DNA from 2 places in the Aeromicrobium changchenzhani genome. Region 1 is predicted to be linked to the other one. Evidence: riboswitches for the same ligand, from Rfam matches in the RefSeq annotation. Region 1 holds a riboswitch; the other holds the start of a gene.
The links. A riboswitch is a leader RNA that binds a small molecule or an ion and turns the genes downstream of it on or off. The one in region 1 is predicted to bind S-adenosylmethionine.

Region 1 (14,690 bases):
GCTCTGGGCGAAGACGGCCTGTCGGCTGTCGGCGATGGTGATGACGCTGTTGTTCTCGACCGGCGTGATCTCGTACGTCGCGACATTCTTGATCAGGCTGACGATCAGAATCACGGCTGGAATCAGCGTGATCAGGAAGATGCCAGCGGCAATGGCATACCACTTCCGGCCGGGCGTGATGGTCGTGTCCGCTGGGTTCCCCGATGTGCTTGTCATGAATCCAGTGTGTCGGAGTTGCTCTGCGGATGCGATGACCGACATCGATGGATGCCCGCAGTCAATCCGCTGACATACACATTGAATGCGGCGTCGGCGATGGGCGCGACGGCCAAGAACGCGCTTAGCGCTACGCGGCTTTCGCAAGAGCCCGAACTTCAACCGTTACGCGCGCTGATTGGCGCGCGCACGGCTGGCGTTCTTGGCTGAGGTGCTATTTCTTGGCGGCGCGGCCAGCCTTCTTGGCTGCTGTCTTTTCGGTGGTCGCGTCCCCTGTTGATAGCTGGCCGCCAGTGCTTTCCAGATGTGCCCGGACGAACCAGTGGAACAGTTCAAGTTGATGCAGATGCCCGATCAGCATGTCCTCGGTGACCGGGTCCAGATCGCTGGTCGCCTGCTGCGCTTCACGGTGCGACGTGATCAGCCCCTCATACACTTCATTGAGCGCGCCAAGATGTTCATCGGTCGTTGCTCGCCCGAGGCTGTAGTCGTTCCAAGCTCGGTTCTTCACCACCGCACCGGGGGTGCCGATAGGGGAGGAGCCGAGGGTTGCGATCCGTTCGGCGGTTTCGTCGATCATGGCGCGTACTTCGACCACATGCGGATCGATCATCTCGTGTACGCCGATGAAGTGCGGCCCAACCACATTCCAATGGACGTGCTTGAGCGTTAGCGCGAGGTCATTGAGGGCGTTGAGTCGATCTTGCAGGATCTCGGCGACCTTGCCGCCATCTGCCATCGACATCCCGGGAACGGTGTAAGCCCCACGGGTGACACTGGACTTGCCTCTGCTTGTTCTCGATTTGGTAGCCATACGTTCAAACGTACCCATTACGCTCGATCTCAAACAACGAGTGACGGTTGCCAGCCGTCGCTTGCTTCGCTTTGCTGGCTGGCGCGCTCAATCCATCGACTACGACACGCCGGTTTGAGATCGCTCATACGCGCCCTGACCTGCAATGACGGGCCACGAATAAAAATCTGTCAGTGGCTCATGGAATTGTCTTGCGTGTCCCCCGGCGCACGCGTAAGGTAGCACTACATCTAGTAGTTACATAGATGTAGTTATCCACATCTAGTTGCACAGGATGCCGTGGGTAATACACAGAAAAACTGCATTACCCACATGATTTCCACAACTTTTCCCCATCAGCTTTGATCGGGGCCGGCCGCTTCGGTATGAGAGGAGTACGCGATGCATTGTCCATTCTGCAAGCACACCGACACCCGCGTGCTCGACAGCCGAGTTGCCGATGAGGGCGGGGCGATCCGTCGCCGGCGGGTCTGTTCGGCCTGCGAGAAGCGCTTCACCACGATCGAGCAAATGCAGTTGATGGTCATCAAACGCTCGGGCACAACGGAGCCGTTCATCCGCGACAAGGCGATCTCCGGCGTGCGCAAGGCCTGCAAGGGACGCCCGGTGTCCGATGACGATCTGGCCCGCCTCGGCCAGAAGGTCGAGGACATCTTGCGTGAATCGGGTTGTGCAGAAGTTCCGGCCAATGAGGTCGGACTCGCAATTCTCGAACCGCTGAAACATCTCGATCAGGTGGCTTATCTGCGCTTCGCGAGTGTCTATAAGGCGTTCGAATCGGCCGCTGATTTTGCTGACGAGGTGGCCAGTTTGATGGCCGCCAATCTCGACAACGAAACAACCACCAGCTCCGGCTGAGCGGTGTGCCGGGCGGCATACCGAAACATCACGAACTACACACACATCACCAGCACGACCGCATACAAGGAGCACGAGAATGACCGAAACTCAACCCGAAACAGGGTCGACGCGCAAGGCCACCGGGGCCAAGCGCACCGGCAAGGGCATCAACGTCGAGCGCGTCTACACGACCGAAGGCGTTCATCCCTACGACGAGGTGACCTGGGAGCGTCGCGACGTCGTCCAGACCAACTGGAAGACCGGCGAGAATGTCTTCGAGCAGCGCGATGTTGAGTTTCCTGATTTCTGGAGCGTCAATGCCTCCACCATCGTCACGACCAAATACTTCCGCGGTGCGATCGGCAGCGCGGAGCGCGAGTCGGGGCTGAAGCAGCTCCTCGACCGCGTCGTGCTGACTTACGTCAAGGCCGGCAAAGAGCACGGCTACTTCTCCAGTGACGCTGACGCGGAGATCTTCGAGCACGAGCTGACCTACATGCTCCTGCACCAGGTCTTCAGCTTCAACTCGCCGGTGTGGTTCAACGTCGGCACGTCCAGCCCCCAGCAGGTCAGCGCCTGCTTCATCCTTGCCGTCGATGACTCGATGGACTCGATCCTCAACTGGTACAAAGAAGAGGGCCTGATCTTCAAGGGTGGCTCGGGCGCGGGTCTCAACCTGTCGCGCATCCGTTCCTCCAAGGAGCTGCTCCGCTCCTCCGGCGGCACGGCCAGCGGTCCGGTCTCCTTCATGCGTGGTGCCGATGCCTCGGCCGGCACGATCAAGTCCGGCGGCGCGACCCGTCGTGCGGCCAAGATGGTCGTCCTCGACGTCGATCACCCCGACATCGAAGAGTTCATCCACACCAAGGAACGCGAAGAGGACAAGATCCGTGTCCTCCGCGATGCCGGTTATGACATGGACCTCGGTGGCGTCGACATCACGTCGGTGCAATACCAGAACGCCAACAACTCGATCCGCGTCAATGATGAATTCATGCGTGCGGTCGACGAGGGCACCGAGTTTGGGCTCCGTGCTCGTACCAACGGCGAGATCATTGAGTCCGTCGATGCGCGCAGGCTCTGGAAGGACATCGCGCAGGCCGCTTGGGCGTGCGCCGATCCAGGCATCCAGTACGACGGCACGATCAATGACTGGCACACAACGCCGGAGACTGGCCGCATCACCGCGTCCAACCCGTGCTCGGAATACATGCACCTGGACAACTCCAGCTGCAACCTCGCCAGCCTTAACCTGTTGAAGTTCTTGCAGCCCGATGGCTCGTTCGATGTCAAGAAGTTCGTCAAGGCGACCGAGTTCATCATCACCGCGATGGATATCTCGATCTGTTTCGCCGACTTCCCGACCCAGGCGATCGGCGACACGACGCGCGCTTACCGCCAACTCGGCATCGGTTTTGCCAACCTCGGCGCACTGCTGATGGCTTCGGGATTGGCGTATGACTCCGATGGCGGCCGTGCCCTCGCCGGTGCGATCACCAGCCTGATGACTGGCACCTCATACCGCCGCGGCGCTGAGCTTGCTGGCATCGTCGGTGCCTATGACGGTTTCGCTCAGAACGCGGCTCCGCATGAGCGCATTATGCGCAAGCACCAGGCTGCCAATGACGAACTCCGCACGATGCACGCGATCGACATCGCGGTGCACCGTGAGGCGGCCAAGCAGTGGAAGCTCAACCTCGAGATCGGGCAGAAGAACGGTTGGCGCAATGCGCAGGCCTCGGTGCTCGCACCGACCGGCACGATCGGCTTCATGATGGATTGCGACACGACCGGTATTGAGCCGGACTTCTCGCTGGTCAAATTCAAGAAGCTCGTCGGCGGCGGCTCGATGCAGATCGTCAACCAGACGATCCCGGCCGCGCTCAAGAAGCTCGGCTACACCGGCGAGACGATCGAAGCGATTGTCGAATTCATCGCCGACAAGGGTCACATCGTCGATGCGCCCGGGCTCAAGACCGAGCATTACGAGATCTTCGACACCGCGATGGGGCTTCGCTCGATCAAGCCGATGGGCCACGTCCATATGATGGCGGCCTGCCAGCCGTTCCTGTCCGGCGCGATCTCCAAGACGGTCAACCTGCCAGATGACGCCACGGTCGATGAGATCGAGGATGTCTACTACCAGGGTTGGAAGCTCGGCCTCAAGGCGCTCGCGGTCTACCGCGACAACTGCAAGGTCGGTCAGCCGCTTTCTGATGGCAAAGAAGCCAAGGATTCGGGTTCGACCAAGACGGTCGAGACGATCATTGTCGAGAAGCCGATCCGTCGCCGTCTGCCCAAGTCGCGCAAGGCGATCACGACGTCGTTCTCGGTTGGCGGTGCCGAGGGCTACATGACCTCGGGTGCACACGAGGATGGTTCGCTTGGCGAGATCTTCTTGAAACTCGGCAAGCAGGGCTCGACCCTCGCCGGCATGATGGACGCCTTCTCGATTGCGATCTCGATTTCGCTGCAGTATGGCGTTCCGATTGAGACGTTCGTGTCGAAGTTCACCAACATGAAGTTCGAGCCGGCCGGTCTGACCGATGATCCCGATGTCCGGATGAGCCAGTCGATCATGGACTACACGTTCCGTCGTCTGGCGCTGGACTACTTGGACTTCGATACCCGTTCCGCACTGGGGATCTACTCGGCAGGGGAGCGCCAGCGCTACCTCGACACGGGTAGCCACCAGCCGATCAGCGATGGCTCCACCGCCGCCGAACTCATCTCCGATTCGCCGGTTGAGGAGAACCCCGCCGGTCGAGTGCCTGCGAGGGACGAGCAGGTGTATCGAGACCAAGAGGAGCGTATCGAGACCAAGGGAACCCCCGAAACAATGGGCTCCGCGCACACCAGCGCAGAACTCCTCGAGGCCATCAGCGGTTCGGTGATCGACAGCCCACTGTGCATGACCTGCGGCACCAAGATGCGCCCCGCCGGTTCCTGCTACGTCTGCGAAGGTTGCGGCAGCACCAGCGGCTGCAGCTGATCTAAATTCTAGATTCTTTGCCACAGAATCCAGATATAATGTCGCACTGTTTGCGACATTAACCCAGCAAAGAAGCGGCCCCACAACACGAAGTTGTGGGGCCGCTTCTTTGCCGTCCCGTTCGTCAGTCCGTTTGGAATGAGAACGCTGCTTCATCTGTGAGTGCGGCTCTTCGGAACACCAAGCAGATCTCTGAAACGTTCTCGACCATGACGCCGATTCGTATGCGTTCGAGCTCGATCGACGGACCGATGGTTCGGTTCGTTGCCTGCGGTTCGGATGAGGCCCTCAACTGCGCCGATGATCTGATCGATCCGCTCTTGGATGAAGGCTGGTCACCCGCGGACATCGCCATACTGGCCACCGGTTCACGCCATCCCGAACAAACCGCTCGGCAAGCCGGCGGGCAGGACCGCTATTGGGATTCGTTCTGGGACGACGAGCAGGTCTTCTACGGCCACGTCCTCGGGTTCAAAGGCCTTGAACGCAATGTCGTCGTCCTCGCGATCAACAGCACCACTGACATCTCCCGGGCCAAGGAACGACTGTATGTCGGCCTGTCGCGCGCCCGTGAACTCTTGATCGTCTGCGGTGATCCGGCCGATATCGAGGCAGTAGGCGGACCAGCGGTGCTCAGGAAACTCGGCGGTTAGCACCAGCCCGGGATGTATCAGCCGACATTTTGTCGGCGCTCCCCACTATCGTTGGTCGCACGCTCACGAGTGACGGCTTTCAGTACCTGGCTGGCCGTCCAGCAACCCGTTCCGTATGGGTGCTCCAGGGAAAGAGCGGGCCGTTGGCATCCGCTCGCGGCAACCGGCGGGTCGCACGACGACCCAAGCACTGAGGAGGCCCCCGTGGCCCAAAACAACACCCCCGAGAACCAACGTTTCGTGATTCCGCCCTCTGCTGTGGAATGCCGTTTGGAGAGTGCAGGTCATCGACCACACTGGATGCTGATGAAGGTGCATCAACGGGCCACTCATCAAAAGTGCCGGCTGGTGGGCTGCACGGCGGACGTCGTTTTTCTTGAGTGTGAAGACGACATCCGCTACTTCTTCACCCACGACGTCAATCTTGTCGTGACGGCCTTGGCGTGGAACGACGGACACGGCGTTCTTGCAGGTTCGGTCCTGCGGGTCGACAGCACTCCAACTGGCAGTTCGCGCTATCTGTTCAACCTGTTGCCCTTTAAGAGCGGCCCGCTTGGGCCATGCTCCAGTGAGCGAGACGTTGGGCGTCACTGGTGATCTACGCACGTTCATGGCGACCGGGTGCCGGTTACGGTGGAAGTGATGAGTCAACAGGTCTGGTACGTCGCCTTCGGATCCAATACGGTGCCGGCGATGCTCGGTCGGTATGTGCCGGTCACAAACGTCGAGCACCGGGCTGTGACGATCCCACACGAGCTCTACTTCGCCGGCAAGGCATGGGGCGCGGCGCCCGCGTTTGTCGAGCATGTCAGGAACGATGACATCGCGACGCCAGCGCGGGCATACCTGCTGGACGTTGAGCATCTTCCCGCCCTGATGGGTGGCGAGAATCGACACTTCGCGGACGTATGGAATGTCGACGTTGGGGTAATGGAGTCAGGTGACGTCGTCGACTATCCGGTGCCGCTTGCCGACGATGAAGGAGTCGGCAAGTACAACGCGCTGCTCCGGCTCGACGACATCGACGGAATCCCAGCTGTGACGATCACGACGACGCGCCAATTGACCAGGGGCGGCCCGAGCAATGAATACTTGACCGTCATTCGCGAGGGGCTCTCACCCGACCGCGACGTCGCGTTGCTGGAGCAGCATCTTCAAGCCGCGATTGAACGTTCACATCCCACGACCCGTTCAGATTCGACACCAAGGAGCGAACTATGAAGGCAATCATCTATCGCCAGTACGGCGGACCAGAAGTTCTCGAGCTGGCGGAGGTCGATGAACCCAAGGTCGGCCCGGACTGGGTCAAGATCGCGGTCCTTGCCACCTCGGTCAACCCGGTCGACTGGAAGCTGGCCACCGGCGGCCTAGACGGTGCGCTCAATGTTCTCTTCCCCGTCACCCCGGGCTGGGACGTCGCCGGTGTCGTCGAGCAGGTCGGCCCCGCGGTCACCGAGTTGGAAGTGGGCGACGAAGTATTCGGCTACGTGCGCACCGACACCGTTCACGGTGGCACGTGTGCAGAGAAGGTCGGCGCCCCGATCCGTACCGTCGCACGCAAGCCAGCCAACCTCAGCTTTGACGAGGCAGCCGCGATCCCGCTCGCCGGTCTGACCGCCTATCAATCCCTCGTTCACGCCCTCAAAGTGACAGCTGGCGACACCGTGCTCATTCACGCGGCAGCCGGGGGAGTCGGCGGGTTCGCGATCCAGATCGCCATCGCCCAAGGCGCAAAAGTTATCGGCACCGGCTCACCGAATAGCCACGACTACATCCGGGCGCTCGGCGCCGAGCCGGTCAGTTATGGCGATGGGCTGGTCGACCGGGTCAGGTCGGTCGCGCCCGCTGGAGTCGACGCAATCTTCGACACGATCGGCGGCGACACCTTGGCGCTAAGCAACGACCTCTTGGCCAAGGGGGCGGCGGGCCGCGTCGTTTCCATTGCCGACCCAGCGGTCAAGGATCTCGGCGGCACGTATGTGTTCGTCCGCCCGAACGCTGATGACCTCGACGCACTGGCGGCGCTTGCCGAGTCGGGCGCCCTTACCGTCGAGATCGCCCAGACTTATGCACTGGAAGACACCGCGCGTGCTTGGGAGGACAGCATGAAGGGGCATACGCGCGGCAAGATTGTGATTACCGTGCCGTAGACCTACATCTGCCGTTTGAACTGCGATTGTTCGATGTCCGCATGATTTCGGCGAAATCAATGCCTAAGGTGTCTGTCAGTGGTGGCGTCTAGATTGAATGTATGGACACCAACGCGGCCACCGATGCCGAACTCTTGGCACGGCTCGCCTGGGTTGAAGTCGAGCGTGCCCGGTTGGAGGCTTGCTCCTCCAGTCTGATGGTCCAATACGCCGATCGGTGTCGTGAGCGGGCCGCCAAACATGCGGACCTAAAAGTGCGGGAGATCGAGGCGTCGGTGGCCGCAGACGAGTTGGCACTCGTCGTACGTCAGCCCACACGGCTCGTGCAGAACCGACTCTCTGAGGCGAGATTTGCCATCAGCAAGCTTCCCGGGCTGTGGGCGGCACATCAGCGTGGTGAGGTCGACGGTTTCCGTGTCCACCTCATCTGTGAGCAGGCAGCCAAACTGTCCTTCGGCGAGTCCTTAATTCGGCTCGACGAACGCGTCATCTCGTATGCGGCGTCCCACACCTGCGCGCAATTGCGTGCCTGGCTCCGCCGGTTTGTGGCCAAGACCGAGCCTGAAGGCGCCGAACGTCGTAGGCGTCGAGCTCACGCTGACCGCAGTGTTTGGATCCAGCACGACACCGACGGCATCTCTTGGCTACATGCTCAACTCTCAACTACCGACGCCTGGCGCATCGATAGGCTACTAAGCTCGCATGGCGCCGGATTAGCCACCAACAATTCCAATTTGTCGCTCGAACAAGCGCGCTCGGACGTACTAGCGGAGTTATTGCTGCGCTCTGGTGACACACCTTCAAAGTCGACTAGTTCCGGAGCCGTGATCGGTGTGACGATCCCGTTGGTGAGCCTCGCAGGCCACACCAACGATCCCGGCGTCTCGTTCGACGGACAGTTTGCGCTCCCAGCGTCCCTCATACGTGAGCTCGCCTGCGCGCCCGGCACACTCTTTTATCGTCTGCTGACCGACCCACTGGGCCGCATCCTCGACGTGACCGAGCTCGGGAGGTTCCCGTCGCGCAAGTTACGCATCGCGGTACAAGCCCGGGACGGAACGTGCACTTATCCCACCTGCAGTAGACCGGCCATCGACTGCGATCTCGACCACGAGATCCCGCACCCGCGAGGTCCAACCAGCGGCACCAACCTTAAGCCGCGATGTCGACGACATCATCGACAAAAGGGTCATGGACTTTTACCCGACGGCGAGGCGGTTTCAACCGAACAGCTCATCGCTGGTCTGCTGGTCGAATATCAACCGATCTGAAACTAGCCCATCCCGTTCGAACCCGACTGTTCCAACTGTTGGTTGACGATGCTCGGCGGCTCTGCGTGCACGCGGCAAGATCGTCATCACGGTGCCGTAGACCTACATCTGCCCGGTCTCGACATAATTTTGGTGCCAGCTCAACGCCTCATCGAGCAGGTGCGGTGTGTGCCTCGCATGTGGGCGGGCGGCCCGGGCGCGCGCGATATAGGACGTCAGCCGGTCCCGAAAATCTGGATGTGCACAGTTCGCGATGATGCGGTCGGCACGGTCGGTGGGGGAGAGACCACGCAGATCGGCAAGACCCTGTTCGGTGACGATCACTTGGACATCGTGCTCGGTGTGGTCGACGTGGCTGACCATCGGGACGATCGTCGAGATGGCACCGCCCTTGGCCGTGGATGGTGAGAGGAAGAAATTGAGGAAGGCGTTGCGGGTGAAGTCGCCGCTGCCGCCAATGCCGTTCATGATCGCGCTGCCCATGATGTGGGTGGAGTTCACGTTGCCGTAAATATCGGCCTCAATCATGCCGTTCATGGCGATAACGCCCAGCCGGCGGATCAGCTCGGGGTGATTGGAGATCTCCTCGCTGCGCAACAGGATGCGGCCTTTATAATTGTCGATGTTGGCCATGAATCGTTCGACGCCTGCGTTGGAGAGACCGAATGAGGTCGCTGACGCCGCCCGAAGCGTGCCGCTGTCGAGCAAATTGAGCATGCCGTCCTGAATGACCTCGGTGAAGGCGACCAGATGGTTGAACTCACTGCCGTCCAATCCGGCCAAGACAGCGTTGGCGACGTTGCCGACACCGGACTGCAAGGGCAACAGTTCTGGCGGTATGCGTCCCGCCTTGACCTCGTGGCGCAGGAATTCAAGCAGGTGGTCTGCGATTGCTGTCGATGACGTGTCCGGTAGAGAAAAGTCCGAGTTGCGGTCCGGGTGATTGGTTTCGACGACTGCGACGACCTTGTCGACGTCGACATGCAGATATGGCTGGCCGATACGGTCCATCGCATCAGTTAGCTGGATCGGTTTGCGATTTGGGGGCAGTGCGGCACCGTAGTAGAGATCGTGGAAGCCCTCAAGCTCCCGTGGGTGCCAGGAGTTGACCTCAAGGATGACCCGGTCAGCTTGGTCGAGCCAGGTTTTGTTGTTGCCGACCGAACTCGACGGGACGAGGAGGCCGCCAGGCAGGATCGCGGTGACTTCCACAATTGCTACGTCGAGTGGTCCATAGACGCCGAACCACATGTTCTGCGCAGAATGGCTGAGGTGCGTGTCGATGTAGTCGACATCGCCGGAATTGATCAGCGCACGCAAGGTCGGATCGGAGTTGTAGGGCAACCGGCTCGAGATTCCGTTGACGCTAGCCAGTACGCCGTCGGCATCGGGCGCGGTTGAGGCCCCGGTCCATAGCCCGATCCGGAAATCCTCGCCGCGGTCGTGGGCAGTCGTCATCCGTGCAGCCAAGGCGGTCGGTAGTGCTTTGGGATAGCCCGCGCCAGTGAACCCGCTCATTCCAACAGAGTTGCCCGGCTGTACCTGTTCGGCCGCGGCTTCCGCAGACGTGACACGGGTTTGGAGCACTGGGCAGGTGATCCGGGGCATCGGCACATCCTCGGTCGAAAGTGAAAGGGGATCGCCTGATCCTCCTACATCAAGATGATCCCATGCACAGCTGATGTGCGTAATGACGGCCGGAGAATGTCAGTTCACCGGATAACGTGCTGAATATGAGGTCGCCCAGCGCGGGCTCTGACGGAGGAGCGGACGTCGAGCCAAGAAGTCGTGATTGAGCGTGGGGAAACCCGCGTGTGGATAGAAGAGCTGCAGGGCGGCAACGTGCGGATCAGCGGACAGACGCTCAGGGGTGGCTCTGAGTTTGAATATTTCATCACGATCGAGCCCAAGGACTTCGACACAATTCGACAGGACCTGGGTGGTGCCGCGACCGATGGCGTCATCGACTTGATCAAGATGCACCGAGAGCGCGTCTTCAGCGTTGGCGAGACCATCTGGCTGGCATCGTTCGGTATTGAGTACGCCATCGCGAACGATTTCGATAGTGATTTTTTCAGCGGAACGCCGCCGTGGGGTTAGATCGGTCGCTGGAGATCTTCGTGAAGGCTACGAACCCGAACCCAACATTCGACTCACACCGGCTCTTTGCGCGGGCGTTACCGTGGAAGCATGAACGTCCGACTCCAATTCCACGAGGTTTTACCCGATTCCTACAAGCGACTCATCAGCCTGCATCAGCATGTTGAACGCGAGGCAGATAAACATGGTGTGGATCCCAAATTGTTGGAGTTAGTCAGGATTCGTGCCTCGCAGATCAATGGCTGCGCGTTCTGTGTCGACCTTCATGTCAAGGGCGCGAAGGAGCACGGCGAGACCGAACGCCGTTTGAGTCTGCTGCCGGTGTGGCGCGACAGCGGTCAGTTCACGCCGGCGGAATGCGCGGCGCTCGCACTCACCGAAGCAATCACCCATACGACCAGCACTCAGCGCATCGATGCGTCGATCTATGCAGACGCGGCCTCCCAATTCAACGAGGAACAACTTGGCGTGGTCGTCTGGACGGCCGCGGTCATACAGACGTTTAACGCCCTGAACGTCACGAGCGAGAAGAAGTTGCCGGCAGCGTGAAGCGCTGGCCGCCCAAAATGCTAGGGCAGAGCAACGGGCATAATGCGAGAATGTCTCCAGTCAGGCTCGTCGTCGGCGCGCTAATTGTTGATCGGCTGGCTCACCCTCAACGGGTGCTCGCCGCGCGTCGCATCGGTCCACCAGCACTCGCCGGACGATGGGAATTCCCCGGTGGCAAAGTCGAACCGGGTGAACAGCCTGAAGACGCCCTCGAACGAGAGTTGCGTGAAGAACTCTTGATTGACGTGACGCTCGGAGCGGAACTTGTTGCCTCTGACGGTGCTCGATGGCCGATCTCTGCGGGTTTGGAGATGCGGCTCTGGTACGCCACAATCTCGGCAGGCACCCCGACGGCCGGAGACTCACACGACGAAATCCGATGGTTGGATCGAGACAATTTGGGCTCGGTCGACTGGCTCGACTCTGACGGGACTGTGCTGCCATACGTTTTCACCGCCCGATGACCCTCAACTAACCGGCGGAAATCCACAGTTCGGTGTTGCGGCGTGTTATCCACAGGGTGAGTTTGGATGGGTTCCGCAACGGCAAACACCTACCTAGCCTGTTTCGGTATGGACACAATCACTGAGATGCAATCCGACGGCGGCCTCGCCCTCAGACTTCACTGCGAAGACGAATGGATCTGGCGGGCCGAGACGTCAGCCCTAGCCGAACGAAGCATGCCCGACTTCGCAATTACCGACCAACCGTATGAAGTCGATCCCTACTCCGACATTGAGTTTGACGTCGAGGACATGGTCTACGTTCTTGATCAGATCGTTGTCGCTTGGCAAGAGAAGCCAATCCGCGCTGGACATCCGATCGAGGTGAGCGTCAGCGAGGGCTGGAAGATTCTCGTTGATCCGATAGCGGATGACCCGGTTGTTGATGAGCTGGGCTTTACCGGGATTGCGTTGCGTTGGAAGTCGCCGCCAGCGCCGCCGCCAGAACCGATCGACGTGACCGACGAATGGTCGGTCAAGTTGCAGCTGGGAATCATTGAACTCGAGGCACGAACGCCCGATTCGATCGTGATGCAGGGTCTTGAGCGTGAGGATGTGACGTTCGTTCACGACCAGCGTTTCGGTCCGCTGACAGCATGGGTGGTGGCGAACGCCCGCGCGATGCTCGCACTCGAAGACCTTGACATTTTGATAGCCCGTTTTGAGGCGGCGGCAGCGGGCGAGGACCCGAGGGTCGCTGAAGTCGCACTCGCGATGGTCGCTGATTGGTCATTGCGAGAGCAGCCAGCTAGCGCCATCCGTCGATTGTCCCATCACGTTGCGCGTCGAATCTCAGCCCGAACCGATTGGAAAGACGAGGTCAAGCATCGAGCCGAAGAGATTGGTCGGTCGCGCTCATGGGCCCGAGGCTATCTCAACGATTTGCTAGTGGGATTCGTCCGGAACACGCTTGTCGCCTGTGCGTTGCAGGATGTGATGAACGCCAGTCTCACCAGATCGGCGACCGGCGTGTGGCGCTCGATCCTGTCGCCGTCCGAGGACTTCGCCGGTGACATGTGGCGATGTAGCGATGGCACCACGTCAATCCTGAAGGAGTTCTTTGCCGACCTTGACGAGGATCGTCTGGTCGAGGTGATGAGCGCGATTGAGGACCTGCACGACACCGGGGAATCGTGGCAATGCGTCGAATTGATCGGTAGCACGCTGGTGCGCAAATCGGCACCGCCTCCGTTGGCGGAGATTGTCGGTGACGGGCTGCGCGAACTCTTGCAATACCGCTGTGCGCGATCTCTGATGGATCAAGTGGCCAGGCTCATCGCCGGGTTGGCTGAGCCACCCGAATCGATGGATTCCGTTGATATCGCGCGGCTGCGGGACAAACTGAGCGCGACGATCGGGGTGCGATGGTGATAAGTCCTGCATAGGTCGGCTAAGGGCTAGCATGCAAATATGGGTCAGGTCAGTTGGCGAGTCGATGACGAATTGCTCGACCGGGTGCGCCATTTCGCGAAAGCCAACGGGATGAGCGTCAACAAGTACATTTCCCGGGTTCTCTCCCTGGCCACGTCCGAGGACGAAGATGCTTCGGAAGCAGTCCGGATGCGGCAGCGCCTGCGGGCCGCTGGCTGACGCTTGAGTGGCCACCGCCTCAGTCAGGAAACAGCCATTTCGCCCATCTCATTCCAGCCATTTTGGTCGATTTGCTGACTCACGATTCTTGGGGTTTCGACCAAAGCCTGCGGCATGAGCCCTATCGCGGCGGCAAAATGTGCACTGTTGACGTGAGCTTCGGCAGCATCGTCCTCGAACGCCTCTACCAAGACAAACTCGCTTGGATCATCGACGCTGCGTGACCAGTCGAACCAGAGATTGCCGGGCTCATTGCGAGTGGCTTCGGTGAATGAACGGGTGAGCTCCAACCACTGGTCTGTCCATTCGGGCTTTGTCTTGAACTTAACGACGATAAAAATCATGAAGGCCTCTCACAGCGGATGTGCTTTCAGGATGGCAGAAACGCACAAGCGTCGTTTGCGTGATAATCTAGTTGTAAATTCAACTAGATGGAGCGTGCCATGGCGACTTACACACTCAGCGACATCGACGGCCGCCTCACGCCGAGCCCACGTATGCCGGTGCTGTTCGTCGGACACGGCAATCCTATGAACGCGATCAGTGACAATTCGTTCACGCAGACGTGGACCACAGTCGGCGCGACGTTGCCCGAAGCTCAGGCAATTGTCGTCATCAGCGCGCATTGGCTTACTCCCGGCCGCACCCACATCACCGATGCACCCAAGAACCCGATCATCTATGACTTCGGCGGCTTCCCCGACGAGCTCTACCGAGTGCAGTACGACTCATTCGGCGACGAACAGATCGCACGAGTGCTCGCGAAACAACTGATCGAGTATGAGGCCGAACTCGACAAACAATGGGGCCTCGACCACGGCACCTGGAGCGTGCTCAAGTTCTTGGCACCGAAACCCGAGGTTCCGATTTTGCAGATCAGCATCGACTACTCAATGCCGCTGCCGAAGCTCTTCGAACTCTATGGCCGGCTGCGCGCGCTACGCCGTCGCGGCGTAATCTTCATCGGCAGCGGCAATATCGTCCACGCACTCGGCCGCGCCAAATGGGACGG
Region 2 (14,690 bases), 890 kb from region 1:
GATCATCACCGGACGACCGGTCGAGCAGGCCCTTCAACTCGGCGGCTTTGCCGGGCGTGACGGATTGGAACGGCTGCAGATTTTTGGTCAGTACGGGCTTGAACACTGGGACGCCAGTTCCGGCACCGTGGTCAAGCCGCCCCGGCCTGATGTCATGGCCGAACTTGCCAGCGCGCTCCCTGTCTGGTTGGCCGACCACGAGGCTGCCGACGTACGAATCGAGGACAAGGGCCTTGCGATCGCTCTGCATACGCGCGGTCTCGACCCGGCCGTGCTGAATCGGTTATCGCCGGAGTTAGCGGCGCTGGCGGCGCATTTCGGTCTTGACCTCGAACCGGGGCGGCAGGTCGTTGAATTGCGTACGGCAGTGATCGACAAGGGTGATGTGTTGCGCCAGCTGGTTGTGTCGACAGGCGCCCGGCACGTCATCTTCGGCGGCGATGATCTCGGTGATCTGCCGGCGTTCCGCGCTGTTCGTGAGCTCGAAGACAGCGGCATCACCGGTTTGCTGCTGTGCTCGGCCTCGGGTGAGCAAGATGCGCTGATCGACCTGGCCGACATTGTCCTCGACGGGCCAGATGCCGTAGCCGTGTGGCTTGAGACCCTGGCCGATGAGCTTTAAATAGCGCCAAACGCCGCTTACGTCATAACGATTGAGGCCTATGGCCCGATGTCCACAGGGTTGAGACTTAGGGGTTTCGGTTCGGCTGAATCGTCGACACGATGAGAGTATGTCGGCCCGGATCCTACGCACCGTGCGCGAATTGGCTCATGCTCAGAGTGGCGTGGTCTCACGGCGCCAGGTCCTAGCCGCCGGTATGACCCGCTGGCAGATCCTGGCCCAACTCAATGCCGGCCGATGGAAGGCGCACGGCCGCCAGACGATCGCCGCGCACACCGGGGATCTCGATGCGGCCGCGATGCGCTGGTTTGCTGTCTTTGAGGCCGGGCCGCGTTCTGCTATCGACGGGGACAGCGCGTTGGTTGCGGCTGGTCTGGTCGGGTGGACGGCTGACCTGATCTGCGTATCGGTGCCACGCGGGGCTCCGGCCGTGCGGCGCAACCGACTCATGGTTCGACAGACGCGGCGGCTCCACCGCGATGACATTATCGGTGCAGGTGTTCCGCGCGTCCGGCCACCGGTCGCTGCGGTCAGAGCAGCACTGTGGGCGCGGAGCGATCGGCAGGCGGCAACAATCCTGGCGATGACGGTTCAGCAGCGCATCACGACCGCCGAATCGATCGGCGTCGCCTTGTTGGCGGTCAAGCGTCACAAGCGATTGAAAATGTTGCGCGCTGTGATCCTCGATCTGATGGGCGGCAGCGAGTCGCTTGGGGAGTTGGATTTCCTACGACTCTGTCGACGTAATGGCTTGCCGACACCAGATCGTCAAGTGATCAGGAAGGGCTCATCGGGAAGCTATTACCTCGACGTCTATTGGCTGGCATTTCGGCTGGTCGTCGAAATCGACGGGATTCACCACCTGTCGGCCGGGGCGGTCGTGGCCGATGCCATACGGCACAACGACATCACGCTCGATGCCGATGTGGTGCTCCGGATCCCGCTGCTCGGGATGCGCGTCGCCGAAGCTGAGTTCATGCGTCAGATCCGGCAAGGGCTTACAGCCGGCGGTTGGCGATCGTCGCTTGCGTCATAACGATTGAGGCCTATGGCCCTCGTTCTTTATGACGTAAGCGAGGGTGACCACGATGTGGACCGTGCAGATGCATCGTGAGACGACGGCTAATGTTGATCTTGCTCATCACGAGGGGTAGAGGGATACGGCCCGCTGAAACCCCAGCAACCAGTCCGAGACCACATGTTTCGGACAGCAGGTGCTAATTCCGTCCCGGACGATCGTCGATCCGGGGAAGATGACGAGGAGGCTTCGTGAGCATCAACACCACAGAACGCACATCGACCAAGTCCGCACCACGCACAGGCGCTTTCGGCAATGCCCGGTCACTTGTCTGTCGGGCCTGCGGAGCGCAGCAGCCGCTCGGCGCCTTTTATGCCTGTCTGGAGTGTTTCGGCCCGCTCGAGGTCGCGTACGACTTCCCGACCATTACGCGCGAACAGATCGAAGCTGGGCCGAAGAGCATTTGGCGTTACCAGCCGCTGCTCCCTGTCGCGGCCGACGTCGGGAGCATCCCCAACACTGACCCCGGCTTCACCCGGCTGGTCAAGGCCGACAATCTGGCCAAAGCGCTTGGGATGAAGAGTCTCTGGGTCAAGGACGACACCGGCAACCCGACCCACTCATTCAAAGACCGGGTAGTCGCGGTCGCACTCGCCGCCGCCCGTGAGCTCGGCTTCACAGTGCTGGCTTGCCCGTCGACCGGCAACCTTGCCAACGCGGTCGCTGCCGCCGCAGCCCGCGCCGGCATCCGCAGCGTGGTGTTTGTGCCGGAGAATCTCGAACCGGCAAAAATCATCACGACGGCCGTCTATGGCGGCACCCTCGTCGCGGTGCAAGGCAACTACGACGACGTCAACAAGCTTGCAAGCGAGATTGCTGGCGAACAGCCCGACTGGGCCTTCGTCAACGTTAATGTTCGGCCCTATTACGCGGAGGGCTCCAAGACGCTCGCCTATGAGACCGCCGAACAGCTCGGCTGGCGGATCCCGGCCCAGATCGTTATTCCAGTGGCTTCGGGCAGCCAGTTGACCAAAGTCGACAAGGGTTTTGGCGAGCTTGCTGAGCTCGGTCTGGTCGAAGCAAGTCCCTACAAGATCTTCGGCGCCCAAGCCACGGGTTGCTCGCCGGTGGCGGCAGCGTTCCGTGCGGGCTCCGATGTCGTACGGCCGGTTAAACCTGACACGATCGCCAAATCGCTTGCGATCGGCAATCCGGCCGACGGCCCGTACGTCCTCGACACTTGCCGACGTACCGGGGGAGCAGTCGAGGACGTCAGCGATGACGAAGTGCGCGACGGGATTCAGTTGCTCGCCCGGACCGAAGGCATTTTTGCTGAAACCGCGGGTGGCGTCACCGTCGCCAATCTTAAGAAACTCCTCGCTACGGGCCAACTCGATCCGGCGGCTGAGACGGTCATCTTCAACACCGGTGATGGCCTCAAGACACTTGATGCGATCTCGGGACGGGTGGGACCGACCGCCAATATCCCGCCCACCTACGATGCCTTCGTCGCCGCTGGCATCACGGCCTGAGCAGCCCGATTGAGTGTCGTAGTCCGCATCCCGGCGGTTGCCGGGGGCTGACGCCGAGAACCGACCGGGGTATAAGATCGAGATCAGCACGGTGGCCCGGGCCGGGGGTCGCCAGGAGCGCGCAGGAGTAATACATGGTGCAAGGCACCGTCAAATGGTTCAACGCTGACAAGGGCTACGGCTTCATCGAAGTCGAAGGCGAGGATGATGTCTTCGTCCACTGGTCGAAGATCAAGACCGAGGGCTACAAGACTCTTGACGACGGACAAAGCGTCCAGCTCGAGGTGATCGACGGGCCGAAGGGGCGCGAAGCGCAGGACGTCGTGTGACCCAAGACCGACGCTCAACAACTTTGAGCTGATCTTGCTGGCGTCCAAGGCGAACGTATGGTCGGGACATTCGGCCACGACCGCCCAGATTTCCAGTAGCATCGCGGCACAGGAAGCCCCGAGCTCAAAGGCAAAAATACTCACATGACCCCGGTCGGAGAACAACTGCTCGCCAACCATGCGGTGCTGCTCGCGATTCCGGCGTTCATTCCCGTCATCGTGGTCGTCGGGGTCGTCCTCTACATCGCCCGCAAGGATCGGCTCGATGAAGCACGCGAACAACCTGAGGCCGATTCGACGACCGAGGAGAATCAATGAAACGACTTGTTTTGGCCGCAGTAATGGTCCTCGCGCTCGCTGGCTGTGGCTCAACCGAGAAGATGTCGAACTCGCCGAGCGCGCCGCCCAAAGTGGTCAAGATCGTGATCAAAGATGGTGCAGTGACACCCCAGGGCAAGCGGATCAACGTTGAGGTCGGCCAGAACGTCACTTTGAATGTGACAAGTGATGCCGATGATGAGGTTCACGTCCACTCGACGCCCGAGCACGAGTTCGAGATTAAAGCAGGCACGGCCAGCAAAGACTTCACCTTCGTCGTCAAAAACCTTGGCCAAATTGCGGTCGAATCGCACCATCTCGAGGTCACAATTCTGCAGCTTGTCGTTCGCAAGTGAAGCTGCCCGCCGGGGACGATGAGCTCCTCGCGCATGGGCTGAGTGGCGCGACGGATCTGCCGATCCCGTTCGTATATGCGATGGTCGGCGCGACCTGGGCGCTGACGATCTCCTTCGCCGTACTCGCCTTGGCTTGGAAGGAACCCCGCTTCGGCGGGGAGCCAGACCCTGCACCCGAGCCGCCGCGTCGGCAGTGGTTGGCCGCGATCGGGGGCATTCTGGTTCTCTATACCCTCGTCGCGCTGTATGCCGGGCCGTCAACCAGCGCGAACGGCGGGCTCGGAGCGTTCTACGTCCTGATGTGGGTCGGGCTCGTGCCACTGGCACTGCTGTTCGGGCACGTGTGGCGGGATCTGTCGCCATGGCGGAGCCTCCAAGCGGTGTTCGGGCGGGTCGCCGGTCGACCGAATGGGTTTATCCCTTATCCGGCACGACTTGGCTACTGGCCGGCCGCAGTCGGGCTATTCGCCTTCGTTTGGCTGGAGCTTGCATCACCTGATCCGGGTTCGGTGTCGGCCGTACGCATCTGGGTGAGCGCATATGCGGCGGCCATGGTCGCCGGTGGCATGGTGTTCGGACCACGATGGTTCGATCGCGCCGATCCATTCGATGTCTACAGCGCTATCGTCGCCCGGCTGTCACCATTTGTGCGCGACGGCCGGTGGCAGCTGCACAATCCGCTTCGGTCGTTACCGTCAATTCCAGTTGATCGTGGACTGATTGCCGTACTCGCCACGTTATTGGGCTCAACCGCATACGACAGCTTCTCCGCGTCGGCGTTCTGGCAATCCAAGACGCTGTCAGGTTGGGTGCATTCGCTGACGCTCTTGTTGTTCGTTGGCGTCGTTGCCGGCTTGTTTGTGCTGGCGGCGCGATCGACCGGCGGGATGTCAGCGACGGAGCGCGCGCAATTGCCGGGTCTGATGGCGCATTCGCTCGTGCCGATTGTGGTTGGCTACATCTTTGCCCACTACCTGACCTACCTTGTCGAGAAGGGGCAAGCCACAGTTATCGCGCTCGGCGACCCCTTCGGACGTGGGTGGTATCCATTCGGCGATGCTGCGCCTGACCTCTGGCTGTCAAATCATTCGGGGATTCTTGCCGCGCTGAAAGTTGGCTTTGTGTTGGCCGGTCACGTAGTTGCAGTGATCGCCGCGCATGACCGAGCTCTGGTTCTGCTGCCGCGTGAACATCGACTCAGCGGACAGTTAGCAATGTTGCTGCTCATGGTGGGCTACACATTCACCGGCTTGTTCCTGCTGTTTTCGGTATGAGCCGGTTGTTGGCGCACTTGCACTCTCGCACCCCGAGTGCCAATATTTGATTAGCACTCGTAGTATGAGAGTGCTAGACAGCACCTTTAAAACACTGATCGGAACGATGAGGTTGTGTGCCGAGGCGAGAAGGGTTCGCCGAAGGCTTCAGCCGTCCGTCGCGGGCATCGCCCGATCGTCCAACTTCGACGCGAACGCGGAGAATCCCAAAACATGGCAAAACTTATTGCTTTTAATGAGGAAGCCCGTCGCGGCCTCGAGCGGGGTATGAACCAACTCGCCGATGCCGTCAAGGTCACCCTCGGCCCCAAGGGCCGAAATGTCGTCTTGGAGAAGAAGTGGGGAGCCCCCACGATCACCAATGACGGCGTCAGCATCGCCAAAGAAATCGAACTCGAAGACCCGTACGAGCGCATCGGCGCCGAACTGGTCAAGGAAGTCGCCAAGAAGACCGATGACGTTGCCGGTGACGGCACGACGACCGCCACGGTTCTCGCCCAGGCACTCGTACGCGAAGGCCTGCGCAATGTGGCTGCCGGCGCTAACCCGATGTCGCTCAAAAAGGGCATCGAAGCAGCGGTTTCGGCCATCAGCGAGCAGCTGCTTGCCTCGGCCAAGGACATCGAGACCAAGGAGCAGATTGCTTCGACCGCCTCGATTTCGGCCGCTGATCCCACGGTCGGCGAGATCATCGCCGAAGCCATGGACAAGGTTGGCAAGGAAGGCGTCATCACCGTCGAGGAGTCGAATACGTTCGGCATCGAGCTTGAGCTCACCGAGGGTATGCGTTTCGACAAGGGCTACATCTCGCCGTACTTCTGGACCGATCCAGAGCGTATGGAAGCAGTCCTCGAAGATCCTTACATCCTGATCGTCAACTCCAAGATCAGCAGCATCAAGGATCTTGTCCCCGTTCTCGAGAAGGTCATGCAGTCGGGCAAGTCGCTCGTCATCATCGCCGAGGACCTCGAGGGTGAAGCACTCGCAACACTGATCGTCAACAAGGTCAAGGGCACGTTCAAGTCAGTTGCCGTCAAGGCTCCGGGCTTCGGCGACCGTCGCAAGGCCATGCTGACCGACATCGCCATCCTCACCGGTGCCGAGGTCATCAGCGAAGAAGTCGGCCTCAGCCTCGAGAACACCGATCTGACTCTCCTCGGCACGGCCCGCAAGGTTGTCGTGACGAAGGATGAGACCACGATCGTCGAGGGTGCAGGAGACGCCGATCAGATCGCCGGACGGGTCAGCCAGATCCGCGCCGAGATCGAGAAGAGTGATTCGGACTACGACACCGAGAAGTTGCAGGAACGTCTGGCCAAGCTGGCCGGAGGCGTTGCTGTCATCAAGGTCGGTGCCGCAACCGAGGTTGAACTCAAGGAGCGCAAGCACCGCATTGAGGACGCTGTCCGCAACGCGAAGGCTGCTGTCGAAGAGGGCATCGTTGCAGGTGGTGGCGTCGCACTCGTGCAGGCGGCTGCCATTGCGTTCGAGAAGCTCGAGCTTGCAGGCGACGAAGCAACCGGTGTGGCAATCGTCCGCTCGGCTATCTCGGCTCCGCTCAAGCAGATCGCGATCAACGCGGGTCTCGAAGGTGGAGTTGTCGCTGAGAAGGTTGCCGGACTCGAAATCGGTTGGGGCCTCAACGCCGCAACCGGCGAGTACGTCGACATGATCGCCGCCGGCATCATTGATCCGGCCAAGGTCACGCGTTCGGCACTGCAGAATGCTGCGTCGATCGCCGCTCTGTTCCTGACTACCGAGGCTGTCGTCGCCGACAAGCCCGAACCGGCTGCGGCCGGCGGTGCTCCGGACATGGGTGACATGGGCGGCATGGGCTTCTAATCCCACGCACCAGCTGAAGTGAGGGCCCCGGATCGCGTCAGCGGACCGGGGCCCCTCTGCATCCCGACCAGTTCCGCCGAGTGGCGCAGATTCGGGGTTTCTTGCCTCCAAAAACCCCGAATTTGTGCCACTCGCTCACGAATTTGCGCCACTCGCGGGGGTGGGGTTGGGGGACTGGTGGGAGAGTTCGCGTATGGGTTCGGCAGTCGGATTGTTGTTGGCGGCAGGAGCAGGTCGCCGGATGGGTATGCCGAAGGCACTCGTCCGGGGAGAGAATGATGTCCCCTGGATCGTGTCCTCGGCCCGTACGCTGATCGCCGGTGGTTGCGCCGACCCGACCGTTGTCATCGGCGCCGAAGCGGACGCGGTACGACCGCTGTTGGCCGGTATGTCGGTCCAGATCATCGAGGCGACCGACTGGGCAACGGGCATGAGCGCCTCGCTGGCCGCCGGACTGAGTGCGATCACCGGCACTGATGCCGACGCCGTCCTGATTCACCTGGTCGACTTGCCCGATGTCGGTGCGGACGTGATCGCGCGGCTGCTGACCCACTCGACACCGGATGTGCTGGCCCGCGCGGCCTATGGGACTGGCCCCGGTCACCCGGTTCTGATCGGCCGTGAGCATTGGGCCGCGATCATCGCTGAATCCGGTGGCGACCGTGGTGCGCGTGGCTATCTCGGCCGGCATGCCCCAGTCGAGATCGATTGCTCTGATCTGTCAACCGGTCGCGACGTCGACACCCCCACACCTATGCTGGAACCATGACTGATGTGAGTGACGCCACAGAGGTCGCCAAGCGGCTGGCCGCGGTGGGCTATCTCGCCGACGAGGGTTTGGCGACGACCACCTATCTTGCGTTGTCGATGGAACGACCATTGCTACTTGAGGGCGAGCCAGGCACTGGCAAGACTGCCCTCGCCGAGGCGTTGGCCGAGTCTTTCGACATTCCGCTGATCCGGCTGCAGTGTTATGAGGGCATCGACTCGACTCAGGCGCTGTATGACTGGGACTTCACCCGGCAGATCCTTCACCTGCGCACCGTCGAGGCGACCGGTTCGAGCGAAGGTACCGATGCGCTCGAGCAATCCCTGTTCGACGAGCGGTTTCTGTTGGCCCGACCGATCCTGCGGGCATTGCAGGAGAGCCCTGCGGTACTCCTGATCGATGAGATCGATCGCGCTGATGACGAGTTCGAGGCATTCCTGTTGGAGGTGCTCTCAACCAATCAGGTGACGATCCCCGAGCTTGGGACGATCACCGCTAAGACAGCGCCGATCGTCATCCTGACCTCGAACCGAACTCGTGAACTTCACGACGCACTCAAACGACGCTGTCTCTATCATTGGATCGATCACCCGGGGTTGGCGCGCGAGATCGAGATCGTCCGTACCCGGCTCCCCGACGTCAGCGCCACGCTCGCCGAACAGGTCGTGACTGTTGTCCAACAATTGCGCGACGGCAATGAAATGCTTAAGCCGCCGGGCGTCGCCGAAACCCTCGACTGGGCGCGCGCGCTGGACCAACTGGGCCGTGAGGATCTGGATCTTGCCTCGGCCGCCGCGACAATCGGCGCAATTTGCAAATATCGGGAGGACACCGAACGCGTCAGGGCCGCACTCGACAAGATGTTGACCACGTGACATGAGCACTGCTGAGCTGAACGCGACCGGAATCTTCCTCGGGTTCACCCATGCCCTCCGGGCGGCGGGCCTCACGATTGGTCCCGATCGGGCGCAGGTGTTCTTAGCTGCGGTGGCCCAGCTCGATGCCGGTCAGCGCCGACAGGTTTACTGGGCTGGCCGATCCACGTTATGCACCGGACCGGATGATTTCGCGCCCTACAACAAAACCTTCGAACGTTGGTTCAGCGGTGAATTGCCGGGCACCGGAGCGCCACCAGCCGCGCAACGGAACATCACCCAGGCGTCGCTGGAAGGCGACGAGGGCGACTCATCTGGCGGCGATGGTGAGGAGCGCAACATCGCGGTGCTGGCCAGCGCGGAGGAGTCCTTGCGGCACCGAGATGTCGCGAGCCTGTCCGCGTCCGAACGGCGTCATCTCGCGCGAATTTTCGCCGGCCTTCAACTTGAAATTCCATTGCGCAGCAGCCGCCGCAAGCGGCCGCATCGCCATGGCGAGATTGACCGCGCGCGTACGATCCGCGACCAACTGCATCGGGCCGGTGAGCCGGGACCATTGCGTCATCGGCGGCCGCAACAGCGGCCGCGACGCATTGTCATGCTGATCGATATTTCCGGTTCGATGGAGTCGTATGCAGACAGTTTACTCCGGCTGGCGCATCGGATTGTCATGGCGGCACCGCATACGACCGAAGTGTTCACGCTCGGCACCAGGCTGACCCGGGTCACGGCCGCGATGCGAGTACGGGATCCGGAGCAGGCGCTGCGCGTCGCCGGTGAGACGGTGCCGGACTGGTCCGGTGGCACCCGGCTCGGCGAGGTTTTGCGTGCCTTCAACGACCGCTGGGGCCAACGTGGCGTCGCACGTGGCGCGGTCGTCGTCATCGCGAGTGACGGGTGGGAGCGCGGTAGCCCCGAGCTCTTGGGCGAACAGGTCCACCGATTGCAACGGCTCGCGCACTGCGTCATCTGGTCGAATCCGCATCGCGGCAAGGCCGGCTACGCCCCGATCCAGGGCGGCATCGTCGCCTCCCTGCCATACGTCGACCAATTGGTCGCAGGCCACTCATTGGCCACTTTCACCGAGTTGTTGGAGTTGATATCCGATGCGTGACATTCTGACCGAATTGGTTGAGTCGTGGGAGAACGGAGAGACGGTCGGGCTGGCAACAGTCGTCCAGGCGATCCGCTCGGCGCCACGGCCACCGGGAGCCTCAATGATGGTGGCGCCCGACGGTTCGGTTGCCGGTTCGGTTTCGGGTGGCTGCGTCGAGGGTGCGGTCTACGAAATGTCAGAGCAATCGGTCGCTGACGGCCTACCGGTCTTGCACCGCTTCGGCTTCAGCGACGATGAAGCATTCGCGGTCGGCCTCACCTGCGGGGGCATCATCGACGTCTTTGTCGAGCCGGTATCGCGACAAACTTTTCCTGACCTCGATGTGATTGCAGCGGATATCACCGCGGGTCGGCCAGTCGCGGTGGCGACCGTGATCGAACACACCGATCCCGAATGGCTGGGGCGCCGGTTGGTCATACGGCCCGATTCAGTCAGCGGGACGCTTGGACTCGAACGCGCCGACCATGCTGTCGGCGACGATGCTCGCGGGCTGCTCGAGTCCGGCAGCACAGCGATTCTGACCTTCGGGACCCAGGGCGAACGGATGGACACCGGTATGCGCGTGTTCGTTGCCTCCTATCAACCCAGGCCGCGGATGCTGGTATTTGGCGCGATCGACTTCGCGGCCGCGGTGGCCAAGCAGGGGCACTTCATCGGCTATCACGTGACGGTCTGCGATGCGCGTCCGGTTTTCACCACGCGAGCGCGCTTCCCGGTCGCCGATGATGTCGTCGTAGCGTGGCCGCATCACTACCTACAGAAAGAAGTTTCTGAGGGCCGCATCGACAACCGAACAGTGATCTGCGTCCTGACCCATGACCCCAAGTTCGATGTGCCGGTGCTTGACATCGCGTTGCGACTCGAAGGCACTACCAAGCCCTTTTACATCGGTGTCATGGGCTCGCGCAAAACTCACGAGGATCGACTCGTGCGGTTGCGGGAAGTTGGGCTGACCGATGAGTATCTGACGCACATGTCCAGCCCGATCGGGCTCGACCTCGGTGGCCGAACACCTGAGGAGACCGCCGTTTCGGTCGCTGCTGAGATCATCGCGCTGCGGTGGGGCGGCACGACGGCACGGTTGGTCGATACCGGCCGTGACGTCCATCAAAGTGGCGGTGGCGACGATGCGGATGCCTTCCCGCCGGAATCGGCCAGCGCGCGGTGAGCACCGCCGAGCGAGAACCTCAGCTGACCCTGATCGAGGGAGTCGTCCTCGGGCTGTTGGTTGAGGCGCCGCGCCACGGCTTCGTGATCGCCAAGGAGCTTGGCGCCGGTGGCTGGCTCGGCAACACGTTCACCGCTCATCGGCCGATGGTCTACCGCGCGATCCGCACGCTTACGGCTAAAGGATTCCTTGCCGACGGCCATATCGAGGTGACGGCCGCAGGTCCTGAGCGAGTTGTGGAGCGCGCCAATGCGAGCGGCCGCGCCGAGTTTTTGCGCTGGCTTGGGACACCACTCCCACACATGCGCGATATCCGTGTCGACTTCTTGGTCAAACTCGCGCTGCATAATCGTCTGGGTATGGACCCCGAGCCGTTGCTCCGGCGCCAGCGCGATGTGTTGGAGCCGATCTACAAATCGCTGCGTACTCCCGATGATCAAGCCGAAGGGTTTGACCGGACACTGGCGCTGTGGCGGGCAGAGAACTCTGAGTCGATTATGCGATTCCTCGACCGATTGACGTCGGAGGGCGGGCACTGAAATCGCGGTCAGTAGTCTCACTGATACTACCTGACCTGCGCAAATGCAACCTGCGTGCAACGTTCGCGACCGTATTGTGACCGGCATCACAGCGGTGTATACCTAGGGTCAGAGCACCTAGAGCGAATGGGAGAAATTCATGGCGGGCACGAGCATTTCGGTACGAGTCGATGATGTCGAATACAGCGATGACGTGGAGCCCCGAATGCTCCTGGTCCAGTATTTGCGTGAACGACTTGGCAAGACCGGCACCCTAATCGGCTGCGACACCAGCAACTGCGGTGCGTGCACGGTCCATGTCGACGGGGTGAGCGTCAAGTCCTGCACGATGCTCGCGGTTCAGGCCGATGGCCACGAGGTCACGACGATCGAAGGGCTTGCCCACGATGGTGAATTGCACCCAATGCAGGCCGCGTTCCACGAATGCCACGCATTGCAGTGCGGCTACTGCACACCGGGCATGATCATGCAGTCGATCGACGTCCTCAACGAGCACCCCGATCCGGACGAGCAGACCATCCGTGAAGGCCTCGAGGGCAATCTCTGCCGATGCACGGGATATCAGAACATCGTCAAGGCCGTGCAGACAGCGGCGAAAGCCTCGAACGAAGCAGGTGTGGCATGACCATCACCGAGAGCAGCCCAGAAATCGGTAGAGCTCGCCGGCGCAAGGAAGATCAACGGCTCATCACCGGCCGCAGCCGTTATACCGGCAACATGACGCCCAGCGGCACGCTACATCTGGCGCTCGTACGCAGCCCGTATGCGCATGCGACGATCACCGCGATCAATGTCGATGCGGCGAAGCGGTCGCCAGGCGTCCTCGCGGTGATGACCGGCAAAGATGTTGCCGAGATCCAGGGCAGCCTGCCCTGCGCTTGGCCAATCACCCCCGATCAGTTGGCGCCACCGCATCCATCGATCGCGGTCGACCACGTGGCGTTCTCCGGCGAAGTGGTGGCCTGCATCATTGCCCGCAGTCCGGCTGCGGCGCGCGATGCCGTCGAACTCGTCGATGTGGATTATGACGAATTGCCGATCGCACTGGACCTCGAAGAAGCCTATGACGACAAGATCCTCGCGCACCCCGAACTCGGTACCAACCGGTCGGCACGATGGATCTTCGATTCGGCCGAGGCGGGCACCGGTGGCGATGCGGTTAAGGCGATCGCCGACGGCGAAGTCGTCATCGAACGGACCTACTACCAACAGCGCGTCATCCCGGCGTTCATGGAGCCGCGTTCGGTGCTTGTCGATCCGACGGGAGACCAGATCACGATGTGGTCGGCCACCCAGATCCCGCACATCCTGCGGCTGATGCTGGCGCTGACGCTCAACCTGCCCGAAGCGAAGGTGCGGGTTATCGCCCCCGATGTCGGCGGCGGTTTTGGCGGCAAACTTCAGGTGACGCCCGAAGAAGTTATTACGATGCTGGCGGCACGCCAGACTGGCAAGCCATGCAAGTACACCGAGACCCGCAGCGAATCACTGATGGCAGCCCACCACGGTCGCGCTCAGGTCCAGCGGCTCAAGCTCTCTGCGACCAAAGATGGCATCCTCACCGGCCTCAGCGTCAACCTGATCGCTGACATGGGCGCCTACCTCGCACTCGTCGGACCGGGTGTCCCGATCCTCGGTGCGTTCATGTATCCCTCGATCTACAAGATCCCGGCCTACCGCTTTGAATGCAACAACGTGTTCACCAACAAGGCCTGGACCGACGCCTATCGCGGGGCTGGTCGGCCCGAGGCGACGTACGCGATCGAGCGGTTGATGGACGATCTGGCATACGAACTCAACATGGACCCGATCGAGTTGCGCGAGAAAAATTGGATCAAGCACGAAGAGTTCCCGTTCACGACCGTGGCTGGGCTTGAATATGACTCGGGCAACTATGAGGCTGCGACCACGAAGGCGCTCGAAATGTTTGGCTACGACGCACTGCGCGCCGAGCAGAAGCAGCGCCGAGACGCTGGCGATCGGGTTCAGCTCGGCATCGGCGTTTCGACGTTCACCGAGATGTGTGGCCTCGCACCATCGCGTGTACTCGGCTCGCTCGACTACGGTGCTGGTGGCTGGGAGTATGCGCAAGTGCGCGTCCTGCCGACCGGCAACGTCGAGGTCGTCACGGGCATCAGCCCACATGGGCAGGGCCACGAGACCTCTTTTAGCCAGATCGTCGCTGACCGATTGGGCGTGCCATACGAGAGCGTCGAGATCCTGCATGGCGACACCCAGGTCGCCCAGAAGGGCATGGACACCTACGGCTCACGCTCGCTCGTTGTCGGTGGCATGGCGATCGTCGCCGCAGCCGACAAGGTCATTGAGAAGGCTCGAACGGTCGCGGCACATCTGATGGAGGCCAATCGTGACGACATTGAATTCGCAGCGGGCACGTTCAGCGTGAAGGGCACTGACAAGGGCATGACGCTGGGCGAGATTTCGCTGGCGACCTTCGCGGCGCACAATCTGCCAGATGGCTTCGAACCGAGCCTCGACTGCGATGCGACGTTCGACCCGGTCAACTTCAACTTCCCGCATGGCACCCACCTAGCGGCGATGGAGATCGACACCGAGACCGGCGAGACGACCGTACGAAAGTATGCGTGCGTCGACGACATCGGCAATGTCATCAATCCGATGTTGGTTGATGGGCAGGTCCATGGCGGTCTGGCGCAGGGCATTTCGCAGGCGCTGTTCGAAGAGGCGATTTACGATGAGTCCGGCACGCTGGTGTCGGGATCATTCGTCGACTATTTGGTGCCGAGCGCACCGGATCTGCCGCATTACGACACCGACCGTACCGAGACGCCATGCACGACCAACGCACTCGGTGTGAAGGGCGTTGGCGAGGCCGGCACGATCGCGTCCACGCCCGCAATCGTCAACGGTGTGGTCGATGCGCTGCGCCACCTCGGGGTCCGCGACGTA

Region 2: another riboswitch for S-adenosylmethionine. It lies ahead of thrC (threonine synthase); the one in region 1 lies ahead of AC2YB9_RS08105 (hypothetical protein).

What each region holds. Positions count from the first base shown of each region.
Region 1 covers NZ_CM172480.1:1,592,147-1,606,836, forward strand. Annotated here, with positions in the region: gene AC2YB9_RS08075 (hypothetical protein) at 1-216, opposite strand, end outside; gene AC2YB9_RS08080 (hypothetical protein) at 268-426, shown strand; gene AC2YB9_RS08085 (Dps family protein) at 431-1,030, opposite strand; gene nrdR (transcriptional regulator NrdR) at 1,412-1,888, shown strand; gene AC2YB9_RS08095 (vitamin B12-dependent ribonucleotide reductase) at 1,968-4,862, shown strand; gene AC2YB9_RS08100 (ATP-binding domain-containing protein) at 5,021-5,515, shown strand; SAM riboswitch class IV at 5,577-5,687, shown strand; gene AC2YB9_RS08105 (hypothetical protein) at 5,720-6,112, shown strand; gene AC2YB9_RS08110 (hypothetical protein) at 6,158-6,736, shown strand; gene AC2YB9_RS08115 (NADP-dependent oxidoreductase) at 6,733-7,665, shown strand; gene AC2YB9_RS08120 (HNH endonuclease signature motif containing protein) at 7,767-8,936, shown strand; gene scpC (succinyl-CoA:acetate CoA-transferase ScpC) at 9,039-10,544, opposite strand; gene AC2YB9_RS08130 (hypothetical protein) at 10,749-11,036, shown strand; gene AC2YB9_RS08135 (carboxymuconolactone decarboxylase family protein) at 11,127-11,585, shown strand; gene AC2YB9_RS08140 (NUDIX domain-containing protein) at 11,636-12,049, shown strand; gene AC2YB9_RS08145 (hypothetical protein) at 12,158-13,459, shown strand; gene AC2YB9_RS08150 (hypothetical protein) at 13,499-13,678, shown strand; gene AC2YB9_RS08155 (putative quinol monooxygenase) at 13,702-14,022, opposite strand; gene AC2YB9_RS08160 (dioxygenase family protein) at 14,122-14,690, shown strand, end outside.
Region 2 covers NZ_CM172480.1:707,054-721,743, forward strand. Annotated here, with positions in the region: gene otsB (trehalose-phosphatase) at 1-622, shown strand, start outside; gene AC2YB9_RS03680 (hypothetical protein) at 732-1,658, shown strand; SAM riboswitch class I at 1,758-1,882, shown strand; gene thrC (threonine synthase) at 1,892-3,172, shown strand; gene AC2YB9_RS03690 (cold-shock protein) at 3,307-3,501, shown strand; gene AC2YB9_RS03695 (hypothetical protein) at 3,646-3,819, shown strand; gene AC2YB9_RS03700 (hypothetical protein) at 3,816-4,175, shown strand; gene AC2YB9_RS03705 (hypothetical protein) at 4,172-5,449, shown strand; gene groL (chaperonin GroEL) at 5,663-7,291, shown strand; gene AC2YB9_RS03715 (nucleotidyltransferase family protein) at 7,485-8,060, shown strand; gene AC2YB9_RS03720 (AAA family ATPase) at 8,057-8,935, shown strand; gene AC2YB9_RS03725 (vWA domain-containing protein) at 8,937-10,049, shown strand; gene AC2YB9_RS03730 (XdhC family protein) at 10,042-11,220, shown strand; gene AC2YB9_RS03735 (PadR family transcriptional regulator) at 11,217-11,759, shown strand; gene AC2YB9_RS03740 ((2Fe-2S)-binding protein) at 11,899-12,384, shown strand; gene AC2YB9_RS03745 (xanthine dehydrogenase family protein molybdopterin-binding subunit) at 12,381-14,690, shown strand, end outside.